Regions from separate parts of the Salinicola sp. V024 genome, predicted to be linked through region 3. Evidence: predicted binding sites of a transcription regulator. Region 3 holds the regulator's gene; each other region holds the start of a gene.

Region 1 (4,951 bases), on a different contig from region 3:
GGTCAGTGCCAGCAAGAATTCGGCGGCCAATGCGACCCGCAATGGCTCCACCTCTTTTACACCGACGACGGTGCCTGATGCGCTCGATTTTCTCGAAAAGTACGGTACCGACCTCGAAGGCGAGAATGTCTTCAACGGTTCGGGCGGCGCCAACGCCAACAACACCTTCACCGGCACCATTACCGTGACCGTCTACGATCTGCTGGCCAACGGCAATCTCAAGGTGCGTGGCGAGAAGCAGATCGCGATCAATCAGGGCACCGAGTACATCCGGTTCTCCGGCGTGGTCAATCCTCGAGCGATCAGCGGGGCCAACACCGTGCAGTCGACCCAGGTGGCCGATGCCCGCATCGAATATATCGGTGATGGCTATATCAACGAAGCGCAGACCATGGGTTGGCTGCAGCGCTTTTTCCTCAACATTTCGCCTTTCTGATGCCTATGTCTCGTTCGTTCCCGTCGCCGGACCCGCGCTGCCCGTCACGCCGATCACCGCTGGCGACAATCGTGCTGCTGTTGGCGGTCCTGCTGTTCAGCGTGAGTGCCCAGGCGCAGCGTATTCAGGATCTCGCCAACTTTTCCGGTGTGCGTGACAACCCGCTGGTCGGCTACGGCCTGGTCGTTGGCCTGGACGGTACCGGTGACCAGACTACCCAGGCACCGTTTACCGGTCAGAGTGTTACCAACCTGCTTTCGCAGCTGGGCGTCACGATCCCCGCGGGCACCAACATGCAGCTGCGCAACGTGGCGGCGGTCATGGTCACCGCCAAGCTGCCACCGTTCTCGCGTCAGGGTCAGGAGATCGATGTCACCGTCTCATCGGTCGGCAATGCCGATAGCATTCGTGGCGGGACGCTTTTGATGACCCCGCTGAAGGGGGCCGACGGACGTGTCTATGCGCTGGCCCAGGGCAATGTCTATGTCGGTGGTGCCGGCGCCGAGGCCGCAGGCAGCAGCGTTTCCGTTAATCATCTGGCGGCGGGCCGCATTCCGGGCGGGGGGCTGGTCGAGCAGGAAGTTCCGATGCGCCTGGGCGACGCCAACGGTACGCTGGATCTGTTCCTCAAGGATTCCGATTTCGAGAACGCCCGGCGGATGGTGGCGGCAATCAATCAGGAGTTCGGTGCGCCGGTGGCCGCCGCGCTCGACGGTCGCACGGTCCAGCTAAAGTTGCCGGGCAATGACAATGATCGGGTCAACTTCCTGGCGCGAGTACAGGGGGTGAACGTCACCACCGAACGCGGCCCGGCCAAGGTCATCCTCAATGCGCGTACTGGCTCGGTGGTGCTGTCCGATACCGTGACGCTCAATCGTGCCGCCGTGGCTCACGGCAACCTGTCGATCGTTATCGATTCCAATCCGCAGGTCAGCCAGCCCAACGCACTGTCCGGCGGAAATACCGTGGTCGTGCCCAATGCCGATATCACCGTGCAGCAGGAGGGCGGCGCATTGCAGATAGTTCAGACCAGCGCCGACCTGATGGAGGTGGTCAATGCCTTGAACGCGCTGGGGGCATCGCCGCAGGATCTGATGTCGATTCTGCAGGCGTTGAAGTCGGCCGGCTCGCTCAATGCCGAACTGGATATCATCTGATGGCGATGAGCAACGATCTCTCGGGGCAGTTCGCGCTTGATGTCCATAGCGTACAGAAACTCAAGTACAGCGCTGCCAACTCGCCGCAGGGCAGTCTCAAGGAGGCTTCGCGTCAGTTCGAGGCGATCTTCCTGCAGATGATGCTCAAGAGCATGCGCGACGCCAGTCCCAAATCCGGACTGCTGGAGAGCCATCAGATGGACATGATGCGCTCGATGCAGGATCAGCAATGGGCGCAGCAGCTCGCGGGCAAGGGCCTGGGGCTCGCCGATCAGCTGGTTCAGCAGCTCGAAGGCAGCGGGCTGCCGGGCACCGCGGCGCTTCCGGGAGCCAGCACGGCCGACGACAGCTCGGCGCTGATTGCCGGTATCCCGAGAGGGACGCCGCGCCTGCTGCATGGCGGTCTGCGTACGCCCGGATTCGTGCCGAACGCTTCGGAACGCGCCTCGGCCGGCTTCGAGTCCGACGCGCTCGGCTCGGCGGCGACCGCCGCGAACTCCACACCTTCAGCGTCGGCGACGAGCGAATCCGACGATCGCCCGGCTCACGTTCGCGCTTTCCTGGACAGTCTGGCCGGGCCCGCCCAGCAGGCCGAGCAGTCATCGGGTGTGCCCGCCGAGCTGATCCTCGCTCAGGCCGCACTCGAAACCGGCTGGGGCCAGCGCGAGATCCCCACCGCCAATGGCGGCAACAGTCATAACCTTTTCGGCATCAAGGCCGGCCAGTCCTGGCAGGGCGCCACCACCGAGATCACCACCACCGAGTATGTCGCCGGGCGGCCGATCAAGATGGCCGATCGCTTCCGGGTCTATGACTCCTATGCCGAGGCGTTCGCCGATTACGCCAAGCTGATTGGTGACAATCCGCGTTATCAGGGCGTGGTCGCGGCGGCGTCGCCCGACGTGGCAGCGCAGGCATTGCAGCAGGGCGGCTATGCCACCGATCCGCGTTACGCCGACAAACTTCGAGGGATCATGGCGCAGCTGGGTACGCTCGAATCCTCGGCCGGTAGTGATCTGTTGGCCGCGTCCAGCCGCGTCAATAACCCTTTCGGCCCCGACGCACTGCCCACTGCCATCTTCTGATCGGCGGTAACAATTCGTTGCGAAATCACGCCTTGGAAGGTTCAAGAAGTGACGGGCGCCGCCGATAAAAATCATGACCTTGCATGGACATCGCCCGGATTGACTCGGCGTTTCACGGGAAAGCGATATGAGCCTGTATTCGATTGGCCTTAGTGGTTTGAGCGCGGCGCAGAACGCGCTGTCGACCACCAGCAATAACATCAGCAACGTCTATACCGACGGCTACAGCCGCCAGTTGACGCTGCTGGGACAGAATGGCACTGGCGATGCGGCCGGCGGTTCCGGCGTCAGCGTCGACGGCATTCAACGTCAGTACAATGGCTATATCAGCTCGCAGCTCAATCAGGTCAACAGCCAGCAATCGGCGCTGGAAACCTATCAAAGCCAGGTCAACCAGGTCGACGACCTGTTGGCAGATAGCGATTCCGGTCTGACCACGCTGATGCAGGGCTTCTTTTCCAGCGTCGAGGATCTGACCGGCGCGCCTGCGGATGCGGCGGCGCGAGAGGGCGTGTTGGGCAGCTCGCGCAGCATGGTGGCTCAGTTTCGCGCCTATGACAGCTATCTTGGCGATATGCGCGAGGGCATCAATGGCCAGATCGGCGACGTGGTCACCCAGGTCAACAACCTGAGCGATCAGATCGCCGGTCTCAACAAGCAGGTCACGCTGGCGCGGGCGCGAAGCGGCGAAGAGCCCAACGCGCTGCTGGACCAGCGCGACAAGCTGGTCAGCGACCTCGGCGAGCTGGTCGATGTCAACGTCCAGGTCCAGGATGGCTCGACCTATCAGGTGTCGCTGTCCAACGGGATACCGCTGGTCGCCGGTAACAAGTCGTTCGATCTCGTCGCGGTCAAGAACAGCGATGACCCCTCCAGCATCACGATCGCCTACGAGGATGGCGCCGGCTCGCAGTCGCCGCTCAAGGAGTCGGTCATCAAGGGTGGCGAGCTGGGCGGGCTGATGAGCTTTCGCCGCGAAACGCTGGATAACGCCCAGAACCAGCTCGGCCAGTTGGCGGTGACCCTGGCATCAAGTTTCAACGCGCAGCATGAAGCCGGCGTCGATCTCAACGGTGATGAGGGCGAGGCGTTCTTCGATATCGGTAGTCCCACCATCGTCAGCCGTTCGACCAATAACGGCAGTGGTTCGATGTCCGCCGAATATGGCGATATCAGCCAACTGACATCGGATGACTACCGGTTGACCTATCAGGCCAATGGCTCCTACTCGGTCGAAAATCTGAGTAGCGGCGATATCAGTACTGTCTCTCCAGAGGATGGCACGTTATCCGTTGGCGGGGTAACGCTGGCACTCGGCGGCAACCCGGCCGAGGGGGATGTTTTCACGCTGCAGCCCACCCGCAACGCGGCCGCCGGATTCGATGTGGCGTTGAGTGATACCAGCAAGATCGCCGCCGCCGATGGCGACAGCGGTGGCAGTGGCGACAACCGCAACGCGCTGGCGCTGCTGGACCTGCAGAATCAGAAGCTGGTGGGTGGCAGCGCCACGCTCAGCGGCGGCTATGCCGCGATGGTCAGCGATGTCGGCAACCGTGCCGCGATCACCCAGGCCAACCTCACCACGCAAGAGGGATTGAGCGATCAGCTCTTCGCCTATCAGCAGGCCGACTCCGGCGTGAATCTGGACGAGGAGTACGCCAACCTGATGCAGTATCAGCAGTACTACTCGGCCAACGCCAAGATCATCGAAGCGGGTTCGACCATCCTGGATACGATCTTGAATCTGCGCGCTTAAAAAGCCGCTGAACGTCGTGATTGTGAAGCGTCGTTATTGAACAGCTTTTGATCGCGCCTTTTATCGTGGCGCCATCGAGGCATCATCGAGGAGAGTGCCGTGCGTGTCAGCACCGTAATGATGTTCGAGCGCAGTGTCAGCTCGATGAACCGCCAGCAGAGCGCCTTCATGGAAGTCGGCGAACAGATCGCGTCCGGTAAGCGCGTCGTGCGTCCGTCCGATGACCCGCAGGCCGCCTCGCGTGCCGTCGGGGTGTCGCAGTCGCTGGCCAGCAATAGCCAGCAGAGCGATAGCCGCGTGACCGTGCGCAACTCTTTGAGCCAGGAAGAGAGCGTTCTCAATAGCGTTTCCGACTCCCTGACCCGGGCCAAGGAGCTGATGGTTCAAGCCGGCAACGGCACGCTGAGTGACGCCGACCGGCAGTCGATGTCCACGGAATTGCGCGGCGTCTACGAGGCACTGCTGGGCCAGGCGAACTCGACCGACGGTAACGGCAGCCATCTCTTCGGCGGCTATC
Region 2 (4,951 bases), on a different contig from region 3:
GTTTTGAGTACGAAGACCAAGCAAATCTAGAATCTCTCACACGCTGGGCCAACAAAAACGATTTTTATTTTTACAAATTATGTAACGAAAAATACTCTACAGAAGAAAACCTTCACTGTCTTTTTGATAATGATTTTTCTGGCAATCTAAGTTATGCAGATGCAATATTTGTTCGACACTCAAACCTCACTGCGAAGCAACAGTTAAAGACAGCGTTTTTGTTGCACTTGGCTTTAGGGAGAAACAAAAAGTCGCTTGCACTGCTAGGCGCTTTTGATAAAAAACTTGCAGAACACTACTTTTCCTTTTCTTTGCAGGAAAATATAAAACTTGACGAAGCAACCACTATCATACGTACCAGCAATATTGAAACGCCTTCAAATAACGGCCATGAAATATCAGTCATTATGCCCTGCATTAACCTTGAAGAAGGAGTTAAGACAGCTGCTATACTACATGCTAGGTCTGCTAAAAAATGCCATATTTATATTATCATAGACGACATAAGATTAGGCTTTATCAGCACGGCCAATACTGTCTTTAACAAGCTATCTAGCAAATATGTTGTATATTTAGCACAGGATGCCTTCCCTGGTATGCATTGGCTTGATATAGCTTACAAAACAATGGAAAAATCCAAAAAAGGACTTTTGGCATTTAATGATGGGAAATGGGCAGGATCAATAGCTTCATTTGGCATGGTCCGTTCATCTTGGGTGAGTAAGATATATTCACAAGGTTTATTTTTTGATGAATACAACTCTCACTGCGCTGATGATGAAATTACTGAAATTGCGCAAATGACTAATCAGTTCATATATGACTCGAATAGCGTACTTATTGAAATTGACTACAATAAAGCCTTAACAGGTGGAGGTAACAAGCATGACCGAGACCTCCTCAATAACAGACGAAAAAATACGTTTGGGTTACAGAAAAATCCATATAATCTAGATAGAACTTTTTATGACGAGGAGTATGTTTTTGGTAACGTTGACAAACATGTCGTTTTAGCAACTATTCATGCAAAAGCAAAGCCTAATATTTATTTAGAAATAGGCGTTCAAACAGGAAAAAGTTTAGCTCTTGCTAAATGTCATTCGATAGGTATAGATCCGAACCCATGTATTTCGCACCCACTTAATAGCAATCATGTTATTTTTAACATGACTAGCGATGACTTTTTTGCAACTACGGCTAATGAAACAATAGATGATACCATTGACTTTTCGTTTATTGATGGCATGCACCTTTTCGAGTATGCTTTGAGAGATTTCATAAATGTCGAGAAACACTCACATTACAATACAATTGTAGCTATTGACGATATTTTTCCTGGCCATCCAAATCAAGCGCTTAGGGAGCGCATAACACAAAACTGGACAGGAGATGTTTGGAAGTTAGTAGAAATATTAGAAGCATATAGACCGAATTTGCATATTACATTTTTAAATGCATATCCAACAGGACTATTGATAGTTAAAGGCCTAGACCCTGAGAATACTATTCTAAGTCAAAATTATGATGAAATTGTTGCCAGGTATAAAAGTGTCAAACATGTGCCCGAAAAATTCATAACGCGCAATGAAGCCATAATCGATTGGGAGTCAAGCATATTCAGCTAAAGTAAGCATCTGGAATGCGCAGGCATGCTTATGCCTGCGCCTAACGCTTATTCATAAAGCGCTCTTATAATAACACGACATATGCCACCTACATAAAAACTACATTTATTTAAAGTGAATTAAACCTTACATCAAACTAACTTGCAATCTTAAGAAGGTTGCAATTAGGCCAGGACATTCCTACTAATTATTTTCATAAAAATAATAACGACGTTAAGAGCTTGCGTACAATTTCACTCCTATCTCAGCGGCTCTAACTAATCGGTATTGTTATTTCGCAGCAAACCACGAAAACAGTCGGTCTGAACGCCCAGCCCGCTCGCAAAGCATGGATGCCGGTTATGCGACTGAGATATCTCAGATAACCAAAGCACAGATCCTGCAGCAAGCCGGCACTTCGGTTCTGGCTCAGGCCAACCAAGTCCCGCAGGGTGTTCTGTCTCTGCTGCAGTAATCCGCAACACGAAGTTGAGGTGGTAAATAAAGGCCGGCGCAAGCCGGCCTTTTTACGCTCCGGTTTCGTTAAAAAAATTCAAGATTTTAGCCGCTCTGTCGATAAGGATCTTAAGAACTAGAGAGACCTCACATGTCTGTTATCAATACCAATCTTGCCTCTCTCAAGGCACAACAAGATCAACGCCACACCGGCAACGCGCTTTCGACGTCGCTGGAACGTCTGGCGTCGGGCCTGCGCGTCAATAGCGCCAAGGACGATGCTGCCGGCCAGGCGATTGGTAACCGAATGACTTCGGAGATCAAGGGGCACTATCAGGCACAGCGCAACGCCAATGATGGTATCTCCATGGCGCAAACCGCCGAGGGCGCACTTGATGAAATCAACGAGCGGCTGCAGCGTGTGCGTGAACTGACCGTCCAGGGGCTCAACGGTACGCTGAACCTCGACGACGCCGATGCGATACAGGCGGAGATTAATCTAAACCTCAAGGAAATCGATCGGCTCGCGGAAACGAGCGAGTTTAATGGCATTTCCGTTCTGAACGGCCAGGCGGGTGTTGTCAAGTTGCAGGTGGGTACTCACGACGGTCAGGAACTAGGGATCGATCTGACGCCGCCCGGCTTCGATTCGGAGTCGCTGGGGCTGAAGGACTTCACGATAGTGGGCATCAGCGGCGACGTTACGCCACGCGATACCGTGCTGGGACGAGCACGCGATATCGAACTGAACGACGGTTCAACCAATGTCACCTATACGAACACCGCCGCGACTGACCCCGATCTGCGTTATTCCGCCTCGAATGGATTTGGCTACTACACCCAAGCGACCGACACCGAGGGCAACGCCGCGTTTTACAACGCTGGCATTCAGGCTTACCACACGACTGCGACCGATAGCAGCGAGGTCACAGTCATTCAGACCGTCCAGCCGATTTACACACCCAGCACTACCATTGAAGCCGAGAATTTCAGCCAGTTCGAATATCGCGACGAGAACGATGTGGTATTGAGCGACGACAACGAACGCGCGTTGGTTCTCGGAGACGACGATCACTACTACCTCCAAACGACCGACAGCACGAGTGGAGAGTTACGCTATCAGGCTGCTGAGTTGAATTATCAAGCGGATACGGCCCGGGCCGTGGTCAGTGCCTCGACCGGTGATGTTCTCACAGCCGCCACGTTTAGTCCGGTAACCAACGTCGATGGCTACGATTTATCGGACGCCGGGGTTTCCGTTAAATACCATGCGGCTGATGGCACTTCGTGGATGAGCGGCGCCGAATCGATCGTTCAGGATGGCGGCGGCAACTACTATATTCAGTCGGAGGACGCTGGCGAGCCGGTTTATTATCGTGCGACCAACCCGACTGCCGTGACCGATGAAGACGGCAATACGACATTGACGTTCTCCCCCCAGGATGACACAGCACGCCAGGCCGCGCCTTTCGGTACTGTCACCGCCGTTGAAGCTTCTCCGACGGTCTCTGTCGACAATACTATTGAGATTCAACGTGCTGATGGAACTACCATGGATTCCGCTACGACCCGCCTGATGCAGAGCACCACCGGTGACTATTATGTCGAAGAAAAAGTCTCCAATAGTGAGTATCGGTTCCATCACGCGGCTGTCGGCGTAACGTCTGACGGTGCTGCCAGCACGATTATCGCTTCTATCCAGAGCGACAGCACTCCAAGTGTCTTCGATGCTGACATGGACCAGGTCGACACGGTTTCCGGCTACTCGATCGTCACGTTGGATCCGAGAAACGTCACTGTCAATTATACCGATGGGGATGGCCAAACTTTCAGTGATGTTCTACGAACGGACGGGGACGGTAATTACTACTTCTCGGTCAATAACGACGATTCTGGTGAAGACGGCTATAAAACCGCCACGTTAGTAGACGACGAAGGCGGCGATATTCTTATCAAGACGGTCAACGGCAATGGCGACGTTATCATTTATCATCCGTCTCAAACCGTCAGCTCTGGCGTCTACAATATTAGTGTTCAAACGGATGCCAATGGTGTGGATGACGATGGCATTGCCCACACGACTATCAATTTGACGGAAGTCGATCAGGATATCCGGCTACGTCAGCCGGAAAATCCTCTCGCTGCGCTGGGTCGTGCCATCGCAACCGTCGATGCAAAACGTAGCCATCTGGGAGCCATGCATAACCGACTGGATTCCGTCATCTCGCAGCAGACCACGGAGACAGTCAACCTCAGCGCTGCCCGCTCGCGCATCATGGATGCCGATTATGCGACTGAGATATCTCAGATGACCAAAGCACAGATCCTGCAGCAGGCCGGCACTTCGGTTCTGGCCCAGGCCAACCAGGTCCCGCAGGGCGTTCTGTCTCTGCTGCAGTAATTCGCGACACGAAGTTGAAGTGGCAATCGAGGCCGGCGCAAGCCGGCCTTTTTGTATCCAAACTTAACCCATGATAAATTACTAAAACGCCCCTTTTATCGGTTTAACCACCCACGCTTCTCTGTGATTCAATGCACCAAAATGTCGCTGCCCAGGTCGACCTCAATGACAATAGAAGATTACGAATTCATTATCGAGGAACTGCAAAAGGTTATCGGTGATGCCAAGGCATTGGTGGCGAAGTTCGAAGCCGAGAATGCCGACGAGTCGATGCCGGCGGAGTACCATAAAGTGCATGCCCTATATCAACGTGCGGTAAAGTCACAAAAGGCTTATACGCATGCGATGCTCGATCTTGTCGAATCCGAGCCGTCGGTACTTAATCAGCTCTGCCGTGAATCTTAACCGATAGAAAAAAGCCGACAGCCCTCCATGGATTAGACAGACATCTCGATGGACACATCGAATGGCGGCTAGGCCGACGTTTAAT
Region 3 (4,951 bases):
ACGCCTGTCGTTGAACGTGGCATCGACCCGTGTCGTGCTGATGGACGGGCATGAGGGCGGTGATGCCGCGGGTAAGGTGATCGAGGCGTTCGGCGAGTTCCTGATCGGCGGTAACTTCGCCGTGGGTCTAGTGGTGTTTCTGATCCTCGTCGTCATCAACTTCATGGTCATCACCAAGGGTGCCGGACGAATCGCCGAAGTCGGCGCGCGCTTCACCCTGGACTCCATGCCGGGGAAGCAGATGGCGATCGACGCCGATCTCAATGCCGGGCTGATCGGTGAGGAAGACGCCCGCCGGCGCCGCACCGAAATCAATCAGGAGTCGGAGTTCTTTGGCTCCATGGATGGCGCCAGCAAGTTCGTCCGCGGCGATGCCATGGCCGGCTTGCTGATCATGGTGATCAACCTGATCGGCGGTTTGATGATCGGGGTGGCACAGCACGGGTTGCCATTCGGGGAAGCGGTCAAGACCTATACCTTGCTGACGGTCGGCGATGGTCTCGTCGCCCAGATTCCGGCGCTGGTGATCTCGACGGCAGCCGGCGTCACGGTATCCCGAGTCAACACCGACCAGGACGTGGGTCAGCAGCTGTTGAGTCAGCTCTTCAACAACCCGCGCGTGATGTATCTCGCCGCCGGCGTGATGGGGCTACTCGGGATGATTCCGGGCATGCCGAACGTGGTGTTTCTGTTGTTTGCCGCCCTTCTCGCGGGGCTTGGCTGGTGGATTTCGCGGCGCGAAGAGGAACAGGCGGTTCGCGCGGTGGACGAGAAGGCGCCGCCGACCGTCCAGGAGACTCCGGAGGCCAGTTGGGACGATGTGCAACTGGTCGATACGCTGGGGCTGGAGGTCGGGCATCGCCTGATTCCGCTGGTGGACCAGCGTCAGAAGGGCGAGCTGCTGGGCCGTATCAAGAGCGTGCGCAAGAAATTCGCTCAGGACGTCGGCTTTCTGCCATCGGTGGTACACATCCGCGACAATCTCGAACTGAGCCCCAACGCTTACGTGATTACCCTCAAGGGCGTCGAAGTCGGTCGCGCCGAGGCGTTTCCGGGTAAGTGGCTGGCGATCGATCCGGGCCAGGTTTCCGGAGCGATCGACGGCACTAAGACCCAGGACCCGGCGTTCGGCCTGACCGCCTACTGGATCGACACGGCGCAGCGCGAGCGGGCACAGATCTATGGCTACACCGTGGTCGACGCCAGTACGGTGGTCGCCACCCATCTCAACCATCTTCTGCACGAGAATGCCGGCGACATGCTGGGGCGGGCCGAGGTCCAGCAGTTGTTGGACAAGGTCGGCGAACAGCAGAAGTCGCTGGTGGATGACGTGGTGCCCAAGCTGCTGGCGCTGACCTCGCTGCAGCGCATTCTGCAGAATCTGCTGGCCGAAGACGTGCCGATCCGCGACATGCACACGATTCTCGACGTGCTGGCGGAATACGCGCCGCAGCAGTCGGATGCCAACGAACTCACCGCACTGGTACGTGTGGCGTTGGGTCGAGCGATCACGCAGCAGTGGTTCCCGGGTCGTGAGCCGATGCACGTGATGAGCCTCGAACCCAGGCTGGAGCAGGTGCTCACCCAGGCGCTCAATAACGGCGGCGCGCTGGAACCCGGGCTGGCGGATACGCTGATGCAGCAGACCGCGGCGGCGGTCGAACGTCAGCAGAGCCGCGACGAGCCCACCGTACTGGTCGTGCAGCATGGCTTGCGGGCATTACTGGCCCGTTTCCTGCGTCGCCAGATCAAGTCGTTGGTGGTGCTCTCCCAGGCCGAGATTCCCGACGATCGCAATCTGCGGGTCACCACGACCATCGGCACGGCGCCGTGATCCGGAGTGCATCGTCATTCAGGGTTTCTCCCCTGATCGCCATGGCTCTGATGGCGATACTGTCGATGGGATGGGGGGCGGCAGTCTGGGCGGCGGATGGCTCGTGGGTCGTGAAGATCCCGCGCCAGACAGTGGTCGCCTCGGAGCGGCCGATGGAGAGCGAGCCAATCCAGCCGCTGCCTGCGCTGAACGGTGCCGAGATCGTGCGAGTGCGCTGGACGTTTCGGACCAGCGTGTCGGCACCGGGACTCAAGCTATGGCTGTGTCAGGCGCAGCTGTGTCAGCGGCTGATCCGGAATCGCGGCGAAACCCAGTACTTTTCGGGTCGCTCCGCGGCGGCCCCGTTCCGATTGAGGTTTCAATGGTCTCCCGGTTCGCACCATGGCACCAGGCTGGTGATATCCGACGCGCAGCTGATCGTCGACTATCGGCAGTAAAGGGGTCGCCGAGCCATGAGCAGTGGAAATGGCGGTAACACGCCGGCCAAACAGTCGAAATAGCCACCCGAAGGCGGGCAGTTTGCGCTCTCGGGTCGACGATCACACGGCATAATGAAAGTCTAAGTCATGCGTCCCATGACCGTAGGTGTTTTGCACGAGGCCATTCGATGTATACCGCACAGGGCAAAATCGATCAGACGGCACTGATTGAGCAGTACATGCCGATGGTAAGGCGCCATGCGCTCTCCCTTCAGGTACGCCTACCGGCCAGCGTCGAACTCGATGATCTCATCCAGGCCGGTATGCTGGGCCTGCTGGACGCTCTGGGGCGCTACGACGACTCGCACGGGGCCAGCTTCTCGACCTACGCCAATCAGCGGATCCGTGGAGCGATGATCGACGAGCTGCGCAGCCGGGACTGGATGCCACGTAGCGTGCGGCGCAGTGCACGGGCGCTGGATCAGGCCGTGCGCCGGTTGGAGCAACAGCTGGGCCGGGCGCCGGACGAGCGGGAAATCGCCCGGGAAATGGGCGTTTCGAGTGACGATTATCATCGACTACTGGCGGATGCCAACAACGGCTTTCTGTTGGCCTACGACGAAAGCGACAGCGAGAACGGCATTCCCTCTGTCGCCGAATCGAGCTCGCCGTCTCCGCTTGCGGCACTTCTCGATTCGGATAATCGCGCCAGCGTGATGGCGGCAATCGATGCTCTGCCAGAGCGAGAAAAGCTGCTGTTGGGACTCTACTATCAAGAAGAGCTCAATCTCAAGGAAATCGGTGCCGTGCTCGGCGTCAGTGAATCCCGCGTCTGCCAGCTGCACAGTCAGGCAGTGGCCCGTCTGCGAAGCCGTCTGAATCCCTGATCATCATCTGATACGAAAACGCCGCTCGAACCGGCCGCCTGACGCGGACCTGGCCGGATCGAGCGGCGTTTTTTATATCTGGATCACTCGGTGATCGACGCCGTCGTCGAGGCCGTGCGGATCTCATCGGCTACCTGCTGGCCCACCTGATCCCAAACGGCGCCTAGCGTGCGCACCAACGCCGGATAACCGTCGTCGCTCAAGGGTTGCGTGACGTCGAAGTGATGCTGTGCCACCAGCCGATTGCCATCATGCAGCTGCCACTCCCCCGAGGCCACGGCCTGGCCATCGTAGCGACCCTGGAACTGGTCGACGCTCAGCGTCAGGCGCTGTGCATCGGAACCACTCTGCGCCGCGCTCAGCACGGTCATGCCGGGTAGATCGGCCGTCAACGACTGGCGCAGACGGCGCGTCAATTGGTGGCTCAGTTCTTCGGCCCACAGGTTCTGGTTGGCCGCGGCGAGCTCGATATCGCTGATCTGCATCACGATGCCCTCCTGATCGAGGTAGCTTGCCACCTCGACCGGGCTTACCGCCAACTGTCGAATGTCTGCTGTCGTTCTCGCCTCTGCCGTCGACGATGACTGCGCGCCATCGGCTTCCGGCAGGGTAAAACGATTGGTCGGCGTGGATTGCCCGGCGCAGCCCGTCAGCAAAACGGTGGATAGGGCCACGGCGGACAGCGCCAGCAGGGTGGTGGCGCCGAAACGGCGCCAGCGAGGCAGAGTGGTCGTGATCATTGGGGAGCCCTCGGCACGGGATCGGTTTTGACTTCGCGGTCGAAAATCAGCGCGTTGGGTTTCTCGCTCAAGGTCTTGGCGACCGGCTGGAGATCTCGCATCAGGACCTCCAGCTGTTTGAGCGTGTCGTTCAACTGACGATAACCGGAAGAACCGGAAGAGAAGCCGTCGAGCGTACCCTGCAGTTCCTTCAGCGTGTCGTTGATACTTCCAGGCAACTGCTGGGTGGCCGGATCGGAAACGATGCCGTTGACCGACTCCGCAATCTGGCGCACCTGCTCGAGCGTCTGCTGTGAGGTCTGCATGGTCTGATCCAGACGAGTGAGAATCGGCTCGACCTGCAAGTTGTTGAGCTTGTCGAGCAAACTCGAAACCTTCTGTTCGATCTGCGCGAATCCGCCGGAGACGGTCGGGAAGACCGGTTTGCCGTCGAACTTCAGCGCTTCATAGGCCGAGGCGTCGTCGTCGAAGTTGAGATCGACGAACAGCGCGCCCGTCAGCAGGTTGCCCGCCTTGAGCGTAGCGCGGAGTCCGTATTCCGAGAACATGGTCTCGAAGCGATCGCGCACTTCCTGATCGTCAACGTCTTCATTGACATCCTGATTGCTGTCCAGGCGCTGCGGCTCGATCCGGATCAGTACCGGTATCGCGAACTGGGTCAACGAGTCGGGCTGCGGCGCGGTGAAATGCCACGGCACGCTGACCACGGTGCCGACACGGACGCCGCGATATTCCACCGGCGCACCTCGGCTGAGACCGCGGACCGTGTCATCGACCAGCATCACGTACTCGATGTACTGATCGTAAGTGCCTTCGCGGGCGCTCTCTTCGTTGTTGTAGAGGGTATAGGTCGCGTCCTGCTTGGCGGCGTCGCCGCGATTGACGTCTTCCGGGACGCCGAAGGTCACGCCGCCGCTGATCAGCGTCTCGAACGAATCGAGGTTGACGTTGACGCCTTCGGAATCGAGCTGTACGTCGATGCCCGAAGAGCTCCAGAAGCGGGTGGTATCGGTGACCAGGCTGTCGTAGGGCGACTGGATGAAGATGCGGTGGCGCATTTCACGCTTCTCG

What was found. Region 3 encodes FliA, which starts transcription of late flagellar genes. Its sites were predicted from a motif close to CTAAAGTTNNNNNNNNNNCNGCCGATA; they were not measured.
Region 1: flgK (flagellar hook-associated protein FlgK) is a predicted target of FliA. The motif match lies at 2,719-2,745, and genes of this name have one in related genera.
Region 2: ACUN9V_RS14945 (flagellin N-terminal helical domain-containing protein) is a predicted target of FliA. The motif match lies at 2,157-2,183, and genes of this name have one in related genera.

What each region holds. Positions count from the first base shown of each region.
Region 1 covers NZ_JBQXYB010000002.1:432,927-437,877, forward strand. The annotation lists gene ACUN9V_RS05425 (flagellar basal body L-ring protein FlgH) at 1-436, shown strand, start outside; gene ACUN9V_RS05430 (flagellar basal body P-ring protein FlgI) at 442-1,593, shown strand; gene flgJ (flagellar assembly peptidoglycan hydrolase FlgJ) at 1,593-2,678, shown strand; gene flgK (flagellar hook-associated protein FlgK) at 2,806-4,434, shown strand; gene flgL (flagellar hook-associated protein FlgL) at 4,534-4,951, shown strand, end outside.
Region 2 covers NZ_JBQXYB010000011.1:488-5,438, reverse strand. The annotation lists gene ACUN9V_RS14955 (O-linked N-acetylglucosamine transferase family protein) at 1-1,625, shown strand, start outside; gene ACUN9V_RS14950 (flagellin) at 1,867-2,079, shown strand; gene ACUN9V_RS14945 (flagellin N-terminal helical domain-containing protein) at 2,212-4,461, shown strand; gene ACUN9V_RS14940 (hypothetical protein) at 4,627-4,866, shown strand.
Region 3 covers NZ_JBQXYB010000005.1:229,117-234,067, forward strand. The annotation lists gene flhA (flagellar biosynthesis protein FlhA) at 1-1,834, shown strand, start outside; gene ACUN9V_RS10400 (flagellar protein FlhE) at 1,876-2,271, shown strand; gene ACUN9V_RS10405 (RNA polymerase sigma factor FliA) at 2,442-3,140, shown strand; gene ACUN9V_RS10410 (PqiC family protein) at 3,224-3,880, opposite strand; gene pqiB (intermembrane transport protein PqiB) at 3,877-4,951, opposite strand, start outside.